Linked DNA regions of Nordella sp. HKS 07. The protein of the gene in region 2 interacts with the protein of the main gene of each other region in a pairwise test. Links are inferred from orthologs where the notes say so. Each region holds a gene or a part of one and is shown on either strand. Other genes may lie near its edges.

What was found. The genes of interacting proteins can lie anywhere in the genome.
Region 1: the proteins of G5V57_RS33705 (region 2) and ptsN interact in binary tests that used the Escherichia coli proteins (3 or more experiments, as listed by UniProt). The link is inferred for Nordella sp. HKS 07 from one-to-one orthologs.

The regions. Positions count from the first base shown.
Region 1 is NZ_CP049258.1:2,850,334-2,857,855, forward strand. What follows is about bases 2,119-4,832. They hold ptsN (PTS IIA-like nitrogen regulatory protein PtsN), read left to right. Parts: upstream 2,119-3,098; coding sequence 3,099-3,566; downstream 3,567-4,832. Other genes in these bases: rpoN (RNA polymerase factor sigma-54), read left to right, coding at 2,119-2,277; hpf (ribosome hibernation-promoting factor, HPF/YfiA family), read left to right, coding at 2,474-3,055; G5V57_RS13480 (DUF1150 family protein), read right to left, coding at 3,776-4,042; G5V57_RS13485 (Hsp20 family protein), read right to left, coding at 4,046-4,471; G5V57_RS13490 (BMP family protein), read left to right, coding at 4,740-4,832. In the rest of the region: lptB (LPS export ABC transporter ATP-binding protein), read left to right, coding at 1-381; more of rpoN, read left to right, coding at 772-2,118; more of G5V57_RS13490, read left to right, coding at 4,833-5,732; G5V57_RS13495 (ABC transporter ATP-binding protein), read left to right, coding at 5,764-7,272; G5V57_RS13500 (ABC transporter permease), read left to right, coding at 7,269-7,522. UniProt on the Escherichia coli protein: Seems to have a role in regulating nitrogen assimilation.
Region 2 is NZ_CP049258.1:7,140,964-7,149,004, reverse strand. What follows is about bases 1,931-5,163. They hold G5V57_RS33705 (sensor histidine kinase KdpD), read left to right. Parts: upstream 1,931-2,302; coding sequence 2,303-4,963; downstream 4,964-5,163. Other genes in these bases: G5V57_RS33700 (hypothetical protein), read right to left, coding at 4,960-5,163; kdpC (potassium-transporting ATPase subunit KdpC), read left to right, coding at 1,931-2,287. Outside these bases: potassium-transporting ATPase subunit KdpB, read left to right, coding at 1-1,706; more of kdpC, read left to right, coding at 1,718-1,930; more of G5V57_RS33700, read right to left, coding at 5,164-7,176; G5V57_RS33695 (TonB-dependent receptor), read right to left, coding at 7,598-8,041. UniProt on the Escherichia coli protein: Member of the two-component regulatory system KdpD/KdpE involved in the regulation of the kdp operon. KdpD may function as a membrane-associated protein kinase that phosphorylates KdpE in response to environmental signals.

The DNA of each region.
Region 1 (7,522 bases), 4.3 Mb from region 2 along the record:
AGTGAGTTGCGTGAGTTGCTCGATGAGTTTTCCGTCTCGCATTTACGGCATTCGCCAGCTGTGGCGTTATCTGGCGGTGAGCGTCGCCGGGTGGAGATCGCCCGTGCCCTCGCCACCCATCCGCAATTCATGCTCCTCGACGAGCCCTTCGCCGGAATTGATCCGATTGCGATCGGTGATATACGCCAGCTGGTGCGACAGCTTACCGCTCGGGGAATCGGGGTGCTTATTACGGATCACAACGTCCGTGAAACCCTCGACCTCATCGACCGCGCGCTCATCATCCATGAGGGCGAGGTCCTGACCGAAGGCACGCCGCAGGAAATCGTGCACAATCCCGACGTGCGGCGCTTCTATCTGGGCGAGGGCTTCAGCCTCTGATATCCTCCCTGTTCCTGCGCGCAGCGTGAGAGGCCGGTTGCGGCCCATCACACGAAGTCGTGATTGCGGCCGGGCGTTCTCAAGGGATCACCTCGGCGATCCATCTCCTTGTTTCACGCATCGGATTGTCCGAAAGCCGCTTCGCGCCTTATCAGTCGGATGCCGTAGTGCATTTTAAGTTCGGTTATGCTACGCGCAAGCCGAGTTGCGGGCGTTTTCCGGCATTCAAGGATTGTGAAGGCGCCCGCTCCGTTAGCGCGTGATCAGGAAAACCGGACACCGGTTTTTCCGTCCGATCGCTCGCTAAGCTTAAGATTCTGATCACGTTTATCAACTCGGGCTGATCCGGCCCGAAGTGATCGTGATCCAGGGTAGGAAGGGGGCGCTTGGATGGCGCTGACTCCACGTTTGGAACTCAGACAGGGCCAGTCCCTGGTCATGACTCCGCAATTGCAGCAGGCGATCAAGCTTCTGCAAATGTCGAATCTCGAGCTCCAGGCTTTCGTCGAGAGCGAACTCGAGAAGAACCCGTTGCTGGAGCGCGACGAGAAGCGCGAGGCGCCCGCCGCCGGCGACGTGGCAGAAGAGCGCGACGTTGCCAGCGCGATGAAGGATGGGGCGAGCGCCAGCGAAAAGCTCGCCACGCTCGATACCGATCTCGAGAATGTCTATCAGGGCGAAAGCCGCGCCGATGCGGCGAACCGTGCCCAGATGTCCCCCGTCGATTCGGGCTGGGCATCGCTCAAATCCTCGCGTGGCGTGTCGCTCGACCAGGACGATCTCGATTTTGGCGCAGCACTTACCCGCGAGACGACGCTTGCCGAACATCTGACCGAGCAGTTGACACTGGCCATCGCCGATCCGGCTGACCGGCTGATCGGCCAGAACCTCATCGGCATGGTCAACGAGGCGGGCTACCTCACGAGCGATCCGGCCCAGGTGGCCGAGATGCTGGGCACCGATGTGGCGCATGTCGAGCGTGTGCTCGCCGTTCTGCAAGGTTTCGATCCGGCCGGCGTCTTCGCCCGCGATCTCAAGGAATGCCTCAGGCTGCAGCTCAAGGAACTGGATCGGCTCGATCCGGCGATGATGGTCCTCGTCGATCATCTCGATCTTGTCGCCAAGCGCGATTTCGCCGCCCTCAAGAGCCTGTGCAAGGTGGATGCCGACGACATCCGCGACATGATCACGGAATTGCGCCGGCTCAATCCCAAGCCTGGCCACGTTTTCGGCGCCGAGCCGGTTCAACCGGTGGTTCCCGACGTGTCGGTCAGGCCGGCGCCCGACGGCAGCTGGCTGGTCGAACTCAACAACGACACGCTGCCGCGCGTGCTCGTCAACAACCGCTATATGGCCCAGGTCTCGCGCGGCGCCATGCGCAGTGAGGACAAGACCTATCTTTCCGAGTGTCACGCCAACGCGACATGGCTGGTGCGCAGCCTCGACCAGCGCGCCAAGACCATACTCAAGGTGGCGCGCGAGATCGTGCGCCAGCAGGATGCGTTCCTGGCCTATGGCGTCCAGCATCTGCGCCCGCTCAATCTCAAGACGGTGGCGGAAGCCATCGAGATGCATGAATCGACGGTGAGCCGGGTGACCTCGAACAAATATGTCGCCACGTCGCGCGGCATCTTCGAGCTCAAATATTTCTTCACCACGGCGATCAGTTCGGTCGAGGGGGGCGAAGCGCATTCGGCCGAATCCGTGCGCCATCGCCTGCGCGAGATGATCGAGCGCGAGTCCGCCGCCAACGTCCTGTCGGACGATACCCTCGTCGACATGCTAAAGGCGGAAGGCATCGAAATCGCCCGCCGCACAGTTGCCAAATATCGGGAATCGCTAGGAATTCCTTCGTCGGTACAGCGCCGCCGGGAGAAGAACACCTTCGGCTCCTGATGCTCCGGCCGGGGCTCGGATTAAGGTTGACTTAACCGGCGCCCACGACTAGTTTCCGCGCCGTTTTGGAGGGGGCTGGTCCTCTCTGGTGACATAGCGGAAGCCGAAGGCCGGGATAAGAAACTTTCGGCAGTTGACGCCGGACGCCGCACCGCCCACATTGGATGGGCCAAGTCGATAAGCACTGTCAGGTAAAATGCAGGTCAAGATCACTGGCAAAAATCTGGACATCGGCGCAGCATTGCGGGCGCATATCGAGAATAGAGTTTTCGATATCGCCGAGAAGTTCTTCAACGGAACCGTCTCCGCCCATGTCACCCTCGAGAAGCAGCGCTCGCAGTTCACGGCCGACTGCACGCTGCATCTGGCGACCGGTCTCGTGCTCCAGGCACATGGTCAGGGCGCCGAGGCCACCCAGTCCTATGACAAGGCGGCCAGTCATCTCGAAAAGCAGCTCCGGCGTTATAAGCGCCGGCTAAAGGATCACAATGACAGCCGTGTCGAGCCTGTGCGCCGGCGCGCCGCGGCCGACTATGTCATTGCGAGCGCGGGAGAGCACGATGCCGAGGAGCCGAAGGATCTCAATCCTGTCATTATCGCGGAAAGCTCCGCCGATGTGCCGGAGCTTTCGGTGGGCGAGGCCGTGATGCAGCTCGATATCTCCACCGGCCAGTTCCTGCTGTTCCGCAATGCGCGCGACGGCGGCCTGAACGTGGTATACCGTCGCTCCGACGGCAATATCGGATGGATCGATCCTCATCTCGGCGCGGCTTCCTGAAGCCTGCCGCCTCGCCCTCGAGCGCAACAAGGAATACCAAGAAATGAACTTAGCCGAGATCATCGATTCACAATCGATCCTGCCGACCCTCAAAGTGCAGAACAAGAAGCAGCTTCTGCAGGAGATCGCGCATGCGGCGGGCAAGCTGACCGCCATCGATCATCGGGTGATCTTCGAGACGCTCCTGCAACGCGAGAAGCTCGGTTCCACCGGGCTCGGCCACGGCATCGCCATACCGCACGGCAAGATTCCGACTCTGACGCGCGTCTACGGACTGTTCGCGCGTCTGGCGACGCCGGTCGAGTTCGATGCGGTCGACAACGAGCCGGTCGATCTGGTGTTCCTGCTTCTGGCGCCCGAGCATGCCGGCGCCGATCATCTGAAGTCGCTGGCCCGGATTTCACGTCTGCTGCGCGATCACGAAGTCGTGGCAAAGCTACGCGGCACCGATACGGCGGAGGGGCTCTACGCGATTCTCACCGAGCCTGCTGCGACGCCGCACGCGGCATAGCGCGGGATGCGAAAAAGTGGGCACCGGTTTTTCGCAACAATTCCGCGCTAACATATAAGAATCGATCACGTTTATGAGTTTGGATTGACTCAATCCAAACTCATCGTGATCTAGGGAAACGTCCTCACGCCGACGGAATAAACCCAGAAAGCAGAACGCCCTTCCGATCTCTCGAAAGGGCGTTCCGGCAGAACTCTCTGCGAAACCGCTTAGTGAACGGTAACCGGCGTCAGCTCATGTTCGCGCGCGGCCGCGAAAGCCGCCTCGAAGCTGGCCGAGATGGACATCGGTGTGCCGTCCGCGCCATAGAGACAATAAAGCCTGATATTGCCCGGCATGTCGATTTTCTGCGGCTCCAGAAGCTTGGCCGCATGGCCAGGCTCGATTTCGCGGATATAGCCAAGCGCGCCATTGCCCAGCACCGCCAATTCATCCGTGGCGATTTCGAATTTCTTTTCGGTTTCGGGTCCGGTCATGGCTCAGACTCCTTTGATCTCGATCTTACGTATGATCTTTTGCGGCTCCGGCCGCTCGAGATCGATAGCGAGCAGGCCGTTCTCCAGTTGAGCCCCCTTCACCTCGACACCGTCTGCCAGGACGAAAGCGCGTTGGAACTGGCGTGCGGCGATGCCGCGGTGGAGATAGGCCCGGGAACCATCGTCGATCTGACGGCCCCTGATAATCAATTGGTTTTCCTCGACGGTGATTTCAAGCTCGTCGCGCGAGAATCCGGCAACCGCGAGCGTGACCCGGAATTTCTCGGGCGCGTTTTCGCCGCGCGCCACGCGTTCGATATTGTAGGGCGGATAGCCGTCATTTGCCGATTTCGCCGCCCGGTCGACGACGCGTTCGAAATCATCGAAACCAAGCAGATACGGACTGGAAAACAGCGACAGGCGAGTCATGAGGGGCCCTTGAAAAAGCAGCTCATTTGTCCGGCCCTGATAGGCACCGGACTATTGTGGCTAATATGTTGCCGGAGCCCCCGGGTTTCAAGCCTGTGGGCTCCGCACAAAGGCTGGCTTGCAAATGCCACGTGGCTGGCGTCAACTGTCCCATCCGGGGGGTGACCCGGTACCGAGGAAGGGCAGGTCCGGATGAGGCGAGTTCCCCATCCTCCGGTTCCGCGCCACGCCTTCGGCAAAGATAAGGACCAACAGGGAGGTTTTCATGATCAGGAAGCTGTTTGCGGCCGTTGCCATGACGGCAATGATGGCGGGCGCAAGCTGGGCGGCGGAAGTCAAGCCGGCGGTCGTCTACGATCTCGGCGGACGCAACGACAAGTCCTTCAACGAAAGCGCCTATATGGGCGCCGAGAAGTTCAAGGCCGATACCGGGATCGCCTTCCAGGATTTCGAGATTCAGAATGACAGCCAGCGCGAGCAGGCGCTGCGCAAATTCGCCGAACGCGGCTTTTCGCCGGTCGTCGCCATCGGCTTCAGCCATGCCGAAGCGGTGAAGAAAGTCGCCGCCGAATTTCCCAAGACTCAATTCGCCATCATCGACATGGTGGTCGATGCGCCGAACGTCGCCTCCATCGTGTTCAAGGAGCAGGAGGGGAGCTATCTCGTCGGCGTGCTGGCGGCACTCGCCTCCAAGTCCGGCAAGGTGGGCTTTGTCGGCGGCATGGACATCCCGCTGATCCGCCGCTTCGCCTGCGGCTATGTCGGTGGCGTCAAGGCCACCAACAAGGACGCCGAGGTGTTTCAGAACATGACCGGCACCACGGGTGCCGCCTGGACCGACCCGGTGAAGGGCGGCGAACTCGCCAAGTCGCAGTTCGACCGCGGCGCCGACGTCGTCTATCACGCTGCTGGCGGTACCGGCATCGGCGTGCTGCAGGCGGCGGCGGATGCCGGCAAGCTTGGAATCGGTGTCGATTCGAATCAGAACATGCTGCATCCGGGCAAGGTGCTGACCTCGATGCTGAAACGCGTCGATGTCGCCACCTACAACGTCTTCAAGGCCGGCCAGGATGGCACCTTCAAGCCGGGCGTCACGGTTCTCGGCCTCGCCGAAGGCGGCGTCGGCTGGGCGCTCGACGACAACAACAAGCCGTTGATCACGCCGGAGATGAAGGCGGCGGTCGACAAAGCGGAAGCCGACATCAAGGCCGGGACCATCAAGGTCCATGACTATATGGAAGATTCCGCCTGCCCATACTGATCCGGTTTTGACCATGACAGCGAACAAGGCGATGGCGGCTCACCCCGCCATCGCGCTTGCCCATATCGACAAGCGCTTCGGGCCGGTCCACGCCAACAAGGACATTTCGCTCGACATCGAGAAGGGCACCATCCACGGCATTGTCGGCGAGAACGGCGCCGGTAAATCCACCTTGATGTCGATCCTGTTCGGATTCTACCAGGCCGATTCAGGCGAGATCCGCATCGACGGCAAGCCTACCCGCATCGCTACGCCCACCGACGCGATCAAAGCCGGCATCGGCATGGTGCATCAGCATTTCATGCTGGTCGGCAAATTCACCGTGCTCGAGAATATCGTGCTGGGGGCGGAAGGCGGGTTCCTGCTCAATAGCGGGATGGCCAGGGCACGCCGTGAACTGGTGCGGCTCGAGAAGGATTACGGCCTGCAGGTCGATCCCGACGCGCTGATCGACGACTTGGCCGTAGGCCTGCAGCAACGCGTCGAGATCCTCAAGGCCCTCTATCGCGGCGCCGAGGTGCTCATTCTCGACGAGCCGACGGGAGTCCTCACGCCCAGCGAGGCCGAGCATCTCTTCCGCATCCTCAAGCAGCTGAAAGACCAGGGTAAGACGATCGTCCTCATCACCCACAAGCTCAAGGAGATCATGGCGGTGACCGAGCGTGTGTCGGTGATGCGCCGTGGCGAAATGGTGGCGACGCTCATGACGCGCGAGACATCGCCCGAAGAGCTCGCCGAACTGATGGTCGGCCGCCGCGTGCTGCTGCGCGTCGTCAAGTCCGAGCGCGCGCCCGAGCGCGCCGTGCTCGAGGTGAAGAACCTCATGGTGAAGGATGATGCCGGCACGGTGAAGGTCGATGACGTCTCCTTCGTCGTGCGCGCCGGAGAAATCGTCGGCATTGCCGGCGTCGCCGGCAACGGCCAGAGCGAGTTGCTGGAAGCGATCACCGGCATCAGGGCGCCCTACTCCGGCGAGATCCTGCTCAATGGCAAGCCTCTGCCCTGCGATGCGGCGGCGGCCAGGGCCCGCAAGCTCGCCCATGTGCCGGAAGACCGTCACCGCCTCGGCATCGTGACGTCCTTCGACGCCTGTGAGAATGTCATTCTCGGCTATCATGGCGACGAGCTCTATCAGCGCGGCATCTTCCAGGACCGCCGCGCCATCATCGCCGACACCGAGAAGAAGATGCAGGATTTCGACGTGCGCCCGCAGGACCCGCATCTGCGCCTTGGGCTCTTCTCCGGCGGCAACCAGCAGAAGATCGTGCTGGCGCGCGAGATCGAGCAGGATCCCGATCTCCTCATCGTCGGCCAGCCGACGCGCGGGGTCGATATCGGCGCCATCGAGTTCATCCACAAGCGCCTCATCGCCATGCGCGACCGCGGCAAGGCGGTGTTTCTCGTCTCTGTCGAGCTCGACGAGATCCGGGGCCTCGCCGACCGCGTGCTGGTCATGTGCGGCGGCAAGATTACCGGCGAATGCGCTCCCGAGACGCCGGAGAAGCAGATCGGTCTGATGATGGCGGGGGCGGCGGCATGAGCGGACCGTCGCGAGAGCTGCCGCGCTGGGTCGACATCGGCCTCATCCCGCTGATCAATCTGCTGGCCGCCTTCCTCGTCACCGGTATCGTCTTCCTCGCCATCGGCGAATCGCCCGTCGGCAGCGTCGCCATCATGCTCAATGGTGCTTTCGGCTATGGCTCGGGGCTCGGCTACACGCTGTTCTACACCACGAACTTCATCTTCACCGGCCTCGCCTTCGCCGTCGCCTTCCATGCCGGGTTGTTCAA
Region 2 (8,041 bases):
AAGACCTCTACGAGAAGATCTCGGCCCTCGAGCTCAGCGAAGGCGATATCGTGATCGTCGAGGCGGGCGAGGTCATCCCGGCCGATGGCGAGATCATCGAGGGCATCGCGTCCGTCAATGAATCGGCGATTACCGGCGAATCCGCTCCCGTGATCCGCGAATCGGGTGGCGACCGCTCTGCCGTCACCGGCGGCACGACGGTGCTCTCCGACTGGATCAAGGTGAAAGTGACCGCGGCCCCCGGCCACAGCTTCCTCGACCGCATGATCGCGCTGGTCGAAGGCGCCGAACGCCAGAAGACGCCGAATGAGCTGGCGCTGTCGATCCTGCTCTCCGGCATGACGCTCATCTTCCTGTTCGTCGTCGTGTCGCTGTGGGGCATTGCCGGCTATTCGGCGACCATTCTCTCGGTCACCGTGCTGGCCGCGCTGCTCGTCACCCTCATCCCGACGACGATCGGCGGGCTGCTCTCGGCCATCGGCATCGCCGGCATGGACCGGCTCATCCGCTTCAATGTGATCGCGACCTCGGGCCGCGCGGTGGAAGCGGCGGGCGATGTCGACACGCTGCTCCTCGACAAGACCGGCACGATCACCTTCGGCAACCGCCTGGCGACGGCGTTCCTGCCGGTACCGGGCACTTCAGAGCAGGCGCTCGCCGAGACCGCGCTCCTCGCCTCGCTGTCGGACGAGACGCCGGAGGGCCGCTCCATCCTCGCGCTGGCCAAGGGCAATCACCATGTCGCCGAGCCCGATCTCAAGGGCAAAAAGGCGGTGACGGTGCCGTTCTCGGCGCTGACTCGGCTGTCGGGCGTCGATCTCGGCGACCGTGTCATCCGCAAGGGCGCCGTCGATGCCATCCTCAAGCATGTCAACGTGGCGGCGAGCGCTGCGCCGGCCGCCTTCCGTGAAGCGGTAGACCGCATCTCACGTACCGGCGGCACGCCACTGGCGGTGGCCGAGAACGGACGCCTCCTCGGCGTCATTCAGCTCAAGGACGTGGTCAAGTCCGACATCAAGGAGCGCTTCAACGCGCTGCGCAATATGGGCATCAAGACGGTGATGGTGACCGGCGACAATCCGGTGACCGCCGCGGCCATCGCGTCCGAAGCGGGAGTCGACGATTTCATTGCGGAAGCCACGCCAGAGGACAAGCTCGCTTATATCCGCGCCGAGCAGGCCAAGGGCCGGCTCATCGCCATGTGCGGCGATGGCACCAATGACGCGCCCGCTCTGGCGCAGGCCGATGTCGGTGTGGCCATGCAGTCGGGCACCCAGGCCGCGCGCGAGGCCGGCAATATGGTCGATCTCGACTCCAATCCCACCAAGCTCATCGAGATCGTGGAAATCGGCAAGCAGCTCCTGATGACACGGGGCTCACTCACCACCTTCTCGATCGCCAATGACGTGGCGAAGTATTTCGCCATCATCCCGGCGCTGTTCGTGGCGACCTATCCGGAGCTCGGCGCGCTCAATATCATGGGGCTTTCCTCGCCCGAAAGCGCCATCCTGTCGGCGGTCATCTTCAACGCGCTGATCATTATCGCGCTGATCCCGCTGGCGCTGAAAGGCATCGCCTATCGCGCCGTCGGCGCGGGCGAGCTCCTGCGCCGCAACCTGCTCATCTACGGCTTCGGCGGACTGGTGGTGCCCTTCATCGGCATCAAGGCCATCGACATCATTGTTTCGGCGCTTCAACTCGCCTGAAGGAGGTTTCCATGTTCTCACAATTGCGCCCGGCGCTGTTCCTCTTCGCTCTTCTCATGCTCATCACCGGCATCGCCTATCCCCTGGCGATGACGGGGGTGGCGCAAGCGCTATTCCCGGGCAAGGCCAATGGCAGCCTGGTCGTCCTCGACGGCAAGGTGAGGGGCTCGGCTCTCTTAGGCCAGACCTTCGCCGACAATCGCTATTTCTGGCCGCGCATCTCGGCCGCCGGTTCCGGCTATGACGCTTCGGCATCCTCGGGCGCCAATCTGGGGCCGACATCGAAGAAGCTCATCGAGCGGATCGCGGCGGATGCCGAGCGCATCAAGGCCGCTGATGGCGTCCAGAGCCTGCCGCCAGATGCCGCCACAGCTTCGGCGAGCGGGCTCGACCCCCAAATCTCGCCCGCCTATGCGCTGCAGCAAGTGGGGCGAGTCGCCAAAGCGCGCAACCTTGCCGAGGAGCGCGTGAGAGGGCTGGTCGAGAGCCACATCTACAGGCCGGTGCTTGGCATATTCGGCGAGCCGCGCGTCAGCGTGCTTTCCCTCAACATCGCTCTTGACGCGCTGGGGGCCGGATAGAACATAGAGAGGCGCATGGTCCAAAGTCCTCACCTTCGTCCGTCACCGGACGCCCTCCTGAAGCTTGCCGGGCGTGAAGCGCGCGGCAAGCTCAAGGTGTTTCTGGGGGCATCCCCTGGCGTAGGCAAGACCTATGCGATGCTGTCGGGTGCCCGGCGGCTCAAGGCGGAAGGCCGCGACGTTATGGTCGGCCTCGTCGAAACGCATGGGCGTAGCGACACGGCGGCCTTGCTTGAGGGCCTCGAAGTGCTGCCGCGCCGGCCGGTCGCCTATAAGGGCCGGACGCTGATGGAATTCGACGTCGATGCGGCGCTGGCGCGCAGGCCCGACCTCATCATCGTCGACGAGCTCGCGCATACGAACGCGCCGGATAGCCGGCATCCGAAGCGTTTTCAGGATGTCGAGGAACTGCTCACTGCCGGCATCGACGTCTGGACGGCGCTCAACATCCAGCATGTCGAAAGCCTGTCCGACGTCGTCGCCGGCATCACTGGCATCACCATCCGCGAAGTGGTGCCCGACACGGTGATCGAGAGGGCGGATGACGTCGTGGTGGTCGACGTCACGCCGGACGAGCTTCTGGAAAGACTGAGGGACGGCAAGGTCTATCTGCCGGACAATGCCAGGCGCGCCGCCGACAATTTCTTCAAGCCGGGCAATCTCACCGCCTTGCGCGAACTGGCGCTCAGGCGCACCGCCGACCGCGTCGATGACGAGATGGTCGACTTTCTGCGCCAGAACGCCATCGAAGGGCCGTGGCCGACGGCAGAGCGCATCCTGGTCTGCGTCGGGCCGGATGCGCAGTCGCAGGCGGTGGTGCGCGTGGCGGGGAGGCTCGCCAAGGGACTCAATGCCGGCTGGGTGGCGGCGCATCTCGATCGAATCGGGCGCGATGGGCGCGATCCGGAGGCGCTGAAGCGGGTCGAGGAGGCGCTGAAACTCGCGCAACGCCTCGGCGCCGACATCTCCAGGCTTTCGGCACGCGATCTGCCCACTGAAGTCCTGCGCTATGCGAGACGCGAGAACATCACCCAGATCGTGCTCGGGCGCTCGCGCGCCTCCTGGTTCAAGCGCTTCATCGGCCGTTCGCTGTCGGACGAGATCACGCGCCAGGCGGAAGGCATAGCCGTCCATATCGTGACGCCGCCCAAGGGCAAGGCGCCATCTTTCCAATGGCCGCGTCCGGTGATGGCGGCAAGCGCCTATATCGGCGCCTTCGTCGCGGTGGCGATCGCCACGGGCCTCGGCCTTTTTGCGATCCAATGGTTGCAGGCGCCGGCCATCTCGATGTTCTTCCTCGCCGCGGTGCTGCTGTGCGCCAACCGTTTCGGCACTAGCAGCGCCATCGTGGCGGCACTGCTTTCGTTTCTCGCCTATAATTTCTTCTTCATCGCGCCGCTCCACACGCTGACCGTGGCAAGCCCGCATGAGCTTCTGGCGCTCACCGTGTTCCTGCTGGTCGCGGTCATTACCGGCAGCCTGTCGGGACGCGTGCGCGAACAATCGGTTGCGGCCGGCCGGCGCATATTCCAGACGCAGATGCTGTTCGACTTCTCGCGCAAGCTCTCGGGCACGGCAGCGCTCGACGATGTGCTCTGGGCGGTCGCCTCGCAGACGGCGTCGGCCATCAAGGGCGAGAGCATCGTGCTTCTGGGGGAGAATGGCGAGCTCGAGATCAAGGCGGCCTTTCCGCCGGAAGACATCATGGGCCCCGGCGAATGGACGGCGGCGCGCTGGGCGCTCAACCATCGCGAGGCGGCGGGGCTCGGCACCACGACCTTGCCCAACGCGCATTTCACCTTCCGTCCGCTCGCGACGCCGCGCGGCATCGTCGGTGTAATCGGCCTCAGGCCCGGCGCGCGCGATGTCTCGGGTGAGGATCAACGCGTGATCGAGGCGCTGATCGACCAGACAACGGTGGCGATCGAGCGCACATTACTGGCGGTGGACGCGGCCAAGGCCGAGGCCATGGCCGAAAGCGAACGTCTGCGTTCGGCGCTGCTCTCCTCCATCTCGCACGACCTGCGCACGCCGCTCGCCACGATCCTGGGCGCGGTGACGAGCCTCAGAAGCCTCGGCGGCCAGATGCCGAAGGAGAGCCAGAGCGAGCTTCTCTCGGCGATCGAGGAGGAGACGCGGCGCATGTCGCAATTCGTCACCAATCTCCTCGACATGACGCGCCTCGAGGCCCCCAATCTCGAGATCGGGCGCGACTGGGTCGATCTCGCCGACGTCATCCGGGCGGCGGTCACGCGTGCCCGCTCGACCTGGCCCGAGCGGCGGATCGAGCTCGCGATCGCGGCCGGGCTGCCGCTCGTCCATGGCGACAGCGGCCTGCTGGAGCAGGTGGTGTTCAATCTGCTCGACAATGCGCATAAATATTCACCCGCGGGCAGTCCCACCAAGGTCGGTGCCGCGGCGCGCCTCGGTGAGATCCTGATCGAGGTGAGCGATGAAGGGCAGGGCATTCCGCCTGACGATCTCGAGCGTGTCTTCGACAAGTTCTACCGCGCCAAACAGGGCGACGGGCGCAGTGCCGGCGTGGGCCTCGGCCTCGCCATCTGCCGCGGCATCGTGTCGGCGCTGGGCGGCAGCATCACGGCAGCAAGCCCGATTGCCGACGGCCGCGGCACGCGCATCACGATCCGACTGCCGGTGCCGCGCCAGACGGTCTAATCGTCCCCGACGCTGACGATCACCCGATCAGAAGTTTCCGATGTCCCGTCATCGACGACGAGACGCAGGACGTGCCGTCCCCGTGACAGCCCGTCAATCTCGGCCTGCAACCCGTCGGCCAGGAACCCGTCGCGGTTCGACGTCCAGTAGGCGTGGGGATCGTCACTGCGGCCATCGAGCCACATTTCGGTCCTGCCGATCAGCCGGACCGGCTGACGCGTCGATAGAACCGCATCGGCAGCGGGCGCCAGGATCTCCACGACGCGGACGGCCTCGCTGCCGAGCCGCGGCACCGACGTCTCAATGAAGGTGGTGCGGATGCCCGTGGATGTCGCCAGCTGGAACCTGAGGTCGCCTGCCCCACGCAGCAGGTCGAGCGGGATTTCAACCTCGTCGCCTTCGATGTCGATGGCGTAGGGTATCCAGGTCGCGCCGCCATCAGGTGAGTAGCGCAGCATCTGATGGGTCTCGGACCGCCGCCGTGCTCGTTTCCAGCTGATGCGAAGGCCGGATTCGACATCCCGCCGGACGACGGGCGTGGCGGAGAGATCTCGCGCGATGGGCTCAGACGGAACCTCGGCTACATCCCAGCTCGCGATGACCTCGCCGTTCCGCGTGAGGACGATGCGGGTCACGTCATCGGTCCAGGGCAGTGTCTCGAGGAAATCGGCGTAGGGGTCGAGTATGGACGCGTCAGAGGCGGGGTGACAACGCCGGGCGACAAGCAGGTCGCCGTCGGCGCGATACAGCTGCAATGAAAGCGGGGTCTCGTATTTGTCAACGCGACGCGGCGCCTCGCCCGGGAGGTGAAACGCCCACAGCAGCGTGGCCGTCCCCTCGCGTTCGACCGTGAAGCGGACGAGTAGCTTCTGTGCTTCGCCGGCGCGGACCAGGAGACGGTCGTACGGATTGAGCATGGGTGAGGAGAATGCCCGGGCGTAGTTGTAGGGCGAGATCCATCGCGGTCTGCAATAACTCATCAGGTCGGAGGTGTCAGGCCCGAAGATCTCCATCGGAGATGTTCCGAGATCGACGCCGAACTCGCCGATGCCGGACGGGCGCGTGGTGTTCGGATAGTCTGGATAATTCGTGTCCACATTCTCCGGCGTCGTGCAGGCGGCATCGAGCACATGGTCGTCTCCGGGAATGATCAGGTGAGCAAGCTCATGGGCGAATGTGTCCTCGCGGTCCGCCAGGCACCAGAAGCTGTTGCTCAGTGCAGCGCCCGCTGCCGTCACTCCTGATGCCTGGGTGTGCGCAGGCACCATTGCGACAAAGATCTCGTGGTCCAGAGGCGTGGGCGTCGTCCCATCGCGCAACCCCTGGACCTCGATACGCATCTGATCATATTTGTTGTTGGTGTCCAAAGCGCCCCCGAAGGTCCTGACACCCCGATCCCTGATGGTGAGACCCTCGATGGGCAGGATGCGTGGCGCGAGCTCCATGGTGGTGCGGCAGGCGGCGTCCGTTGGCTCAGCTATGGTTGGCGAGAATCCCGTCAGGCTGTAGCGGTAGCAATGGATAACCGGCCGCTCCCGTGTGTTGAAGAGGAGTTCACAGCCGCCCTTGCCGGTGTAGCTCGGGTCACCGCGATGCCCCTCGACCCAGACCTCGGCGTCCAGCTGCAGCCGTTCGTTGCAATGGCTCGCGTCGAGGACGAAATTGAGTGTATTGGCGAGGCGGCGCCGATCCGACGTCGCCGTCGCCGGGAGCACGATCAAGGAGCGCTCGTTGCGGGGCGTCAGCTCGCGACGGAGAATGTCATATTTCAACGTGTTGTTGTTCCATGCCATCACGAGGATGCGGCCTGTGAACCGCAGGTCCTGATGGTAGCCGTTCTGGACGTATACCCGGCACAGGGTCGCCTTGTTGGCGACGAGGGGCACGCTGTTCGGAGTGCCGCCAGAACCGAGCTGCCTGTAAAACTGGATCGCCTGCGTCACCTCCATTCCCTCGATCTTGATCGTGACAGAGTGCGGAACCTCCTCAGGCAAGTAGCATCCAGCCTCGGTCAACTGGTACTCGACATCCTGGATCTGGTATTCGAGCCTTTCGAGCGTCTCCATGATGCGATCGCGCTCATCGGGATCTCTTGTCTCACGCAGGCGACGAAGCCAGCGGGCATGATCTTCGGCATACCGTTTCCTCTGGGCCTCAAGGTTGCGGCAGATCGGGCGGCTGGTGTCGATAGGCTGGTCGGACAGGGGCGGCATTCACTCCTCCTGATCTTGTCAGACTAAACTGGCTGCTGCCTGGAATCCGGCTCGGGCGGTCTCCTTTTCGCTGCTCCGCAGGGTATTCTTCCTTACAAAGCAGTTTGTCACGCGCATCCGAAACCGGATGGAATGGGAAAGGACGATCGAACCGATCGCCCTCAAAAAGACCTATGTCAGTCAATCACGAGTGGGGAGTATGCAAAGGCGTCCGATCAAGGCCGGACGACATTAAGTTACTCGCCTCCAACGCGATTGTCCATATCCGGATTCAACTGAAAGTAAGTACGCTATCCCACAGGGGTCTGTCGTCGCCGTGGTTGAGGGCTGTGTTCCGACGACACCCTCATCCGGCCTTCGGCCACCTTCTCCCACAAGCAAGCGGGAGAAGGGAATGGTCGGAGAGATCAAATTCACCTGGCTAAAACGTCGCCGTCAGTCCCATCCTGACGGTTCGGCCGGGCGAGGGGACGAGGCCTGTCGACAGAGGATCGAGGTAATATTCATCACCTACATTCTCGACGGCGATATCGACGGTGAAGGTCTCATCGACCTTGTAACTGCCGAAGAGATCGTAGACGGTCTTCGCGTCATAGTAGATCGGCGAATTGACGGCGCCGGCGACGGTTTTGTAACCGCCATAGCGCTGGCCGAAGAAATAGGCGCGGCCGCCAAAGGTCAGCGCCTCCTCGAAGAGACGCACGCCGGCAGTGACGCTGCCTGAATATTTTGGCGGAATCGCCATCAGGCCGTAGTCAGTGCCGGCGACACCGAAGTCGCAACGCGGCCGGTTGGCCGGGACCTCGTCGCAATAGCTGATATGATCGTATTTGGTGAAAGTACCTTCGAGGAAGGCGTAGCCCGC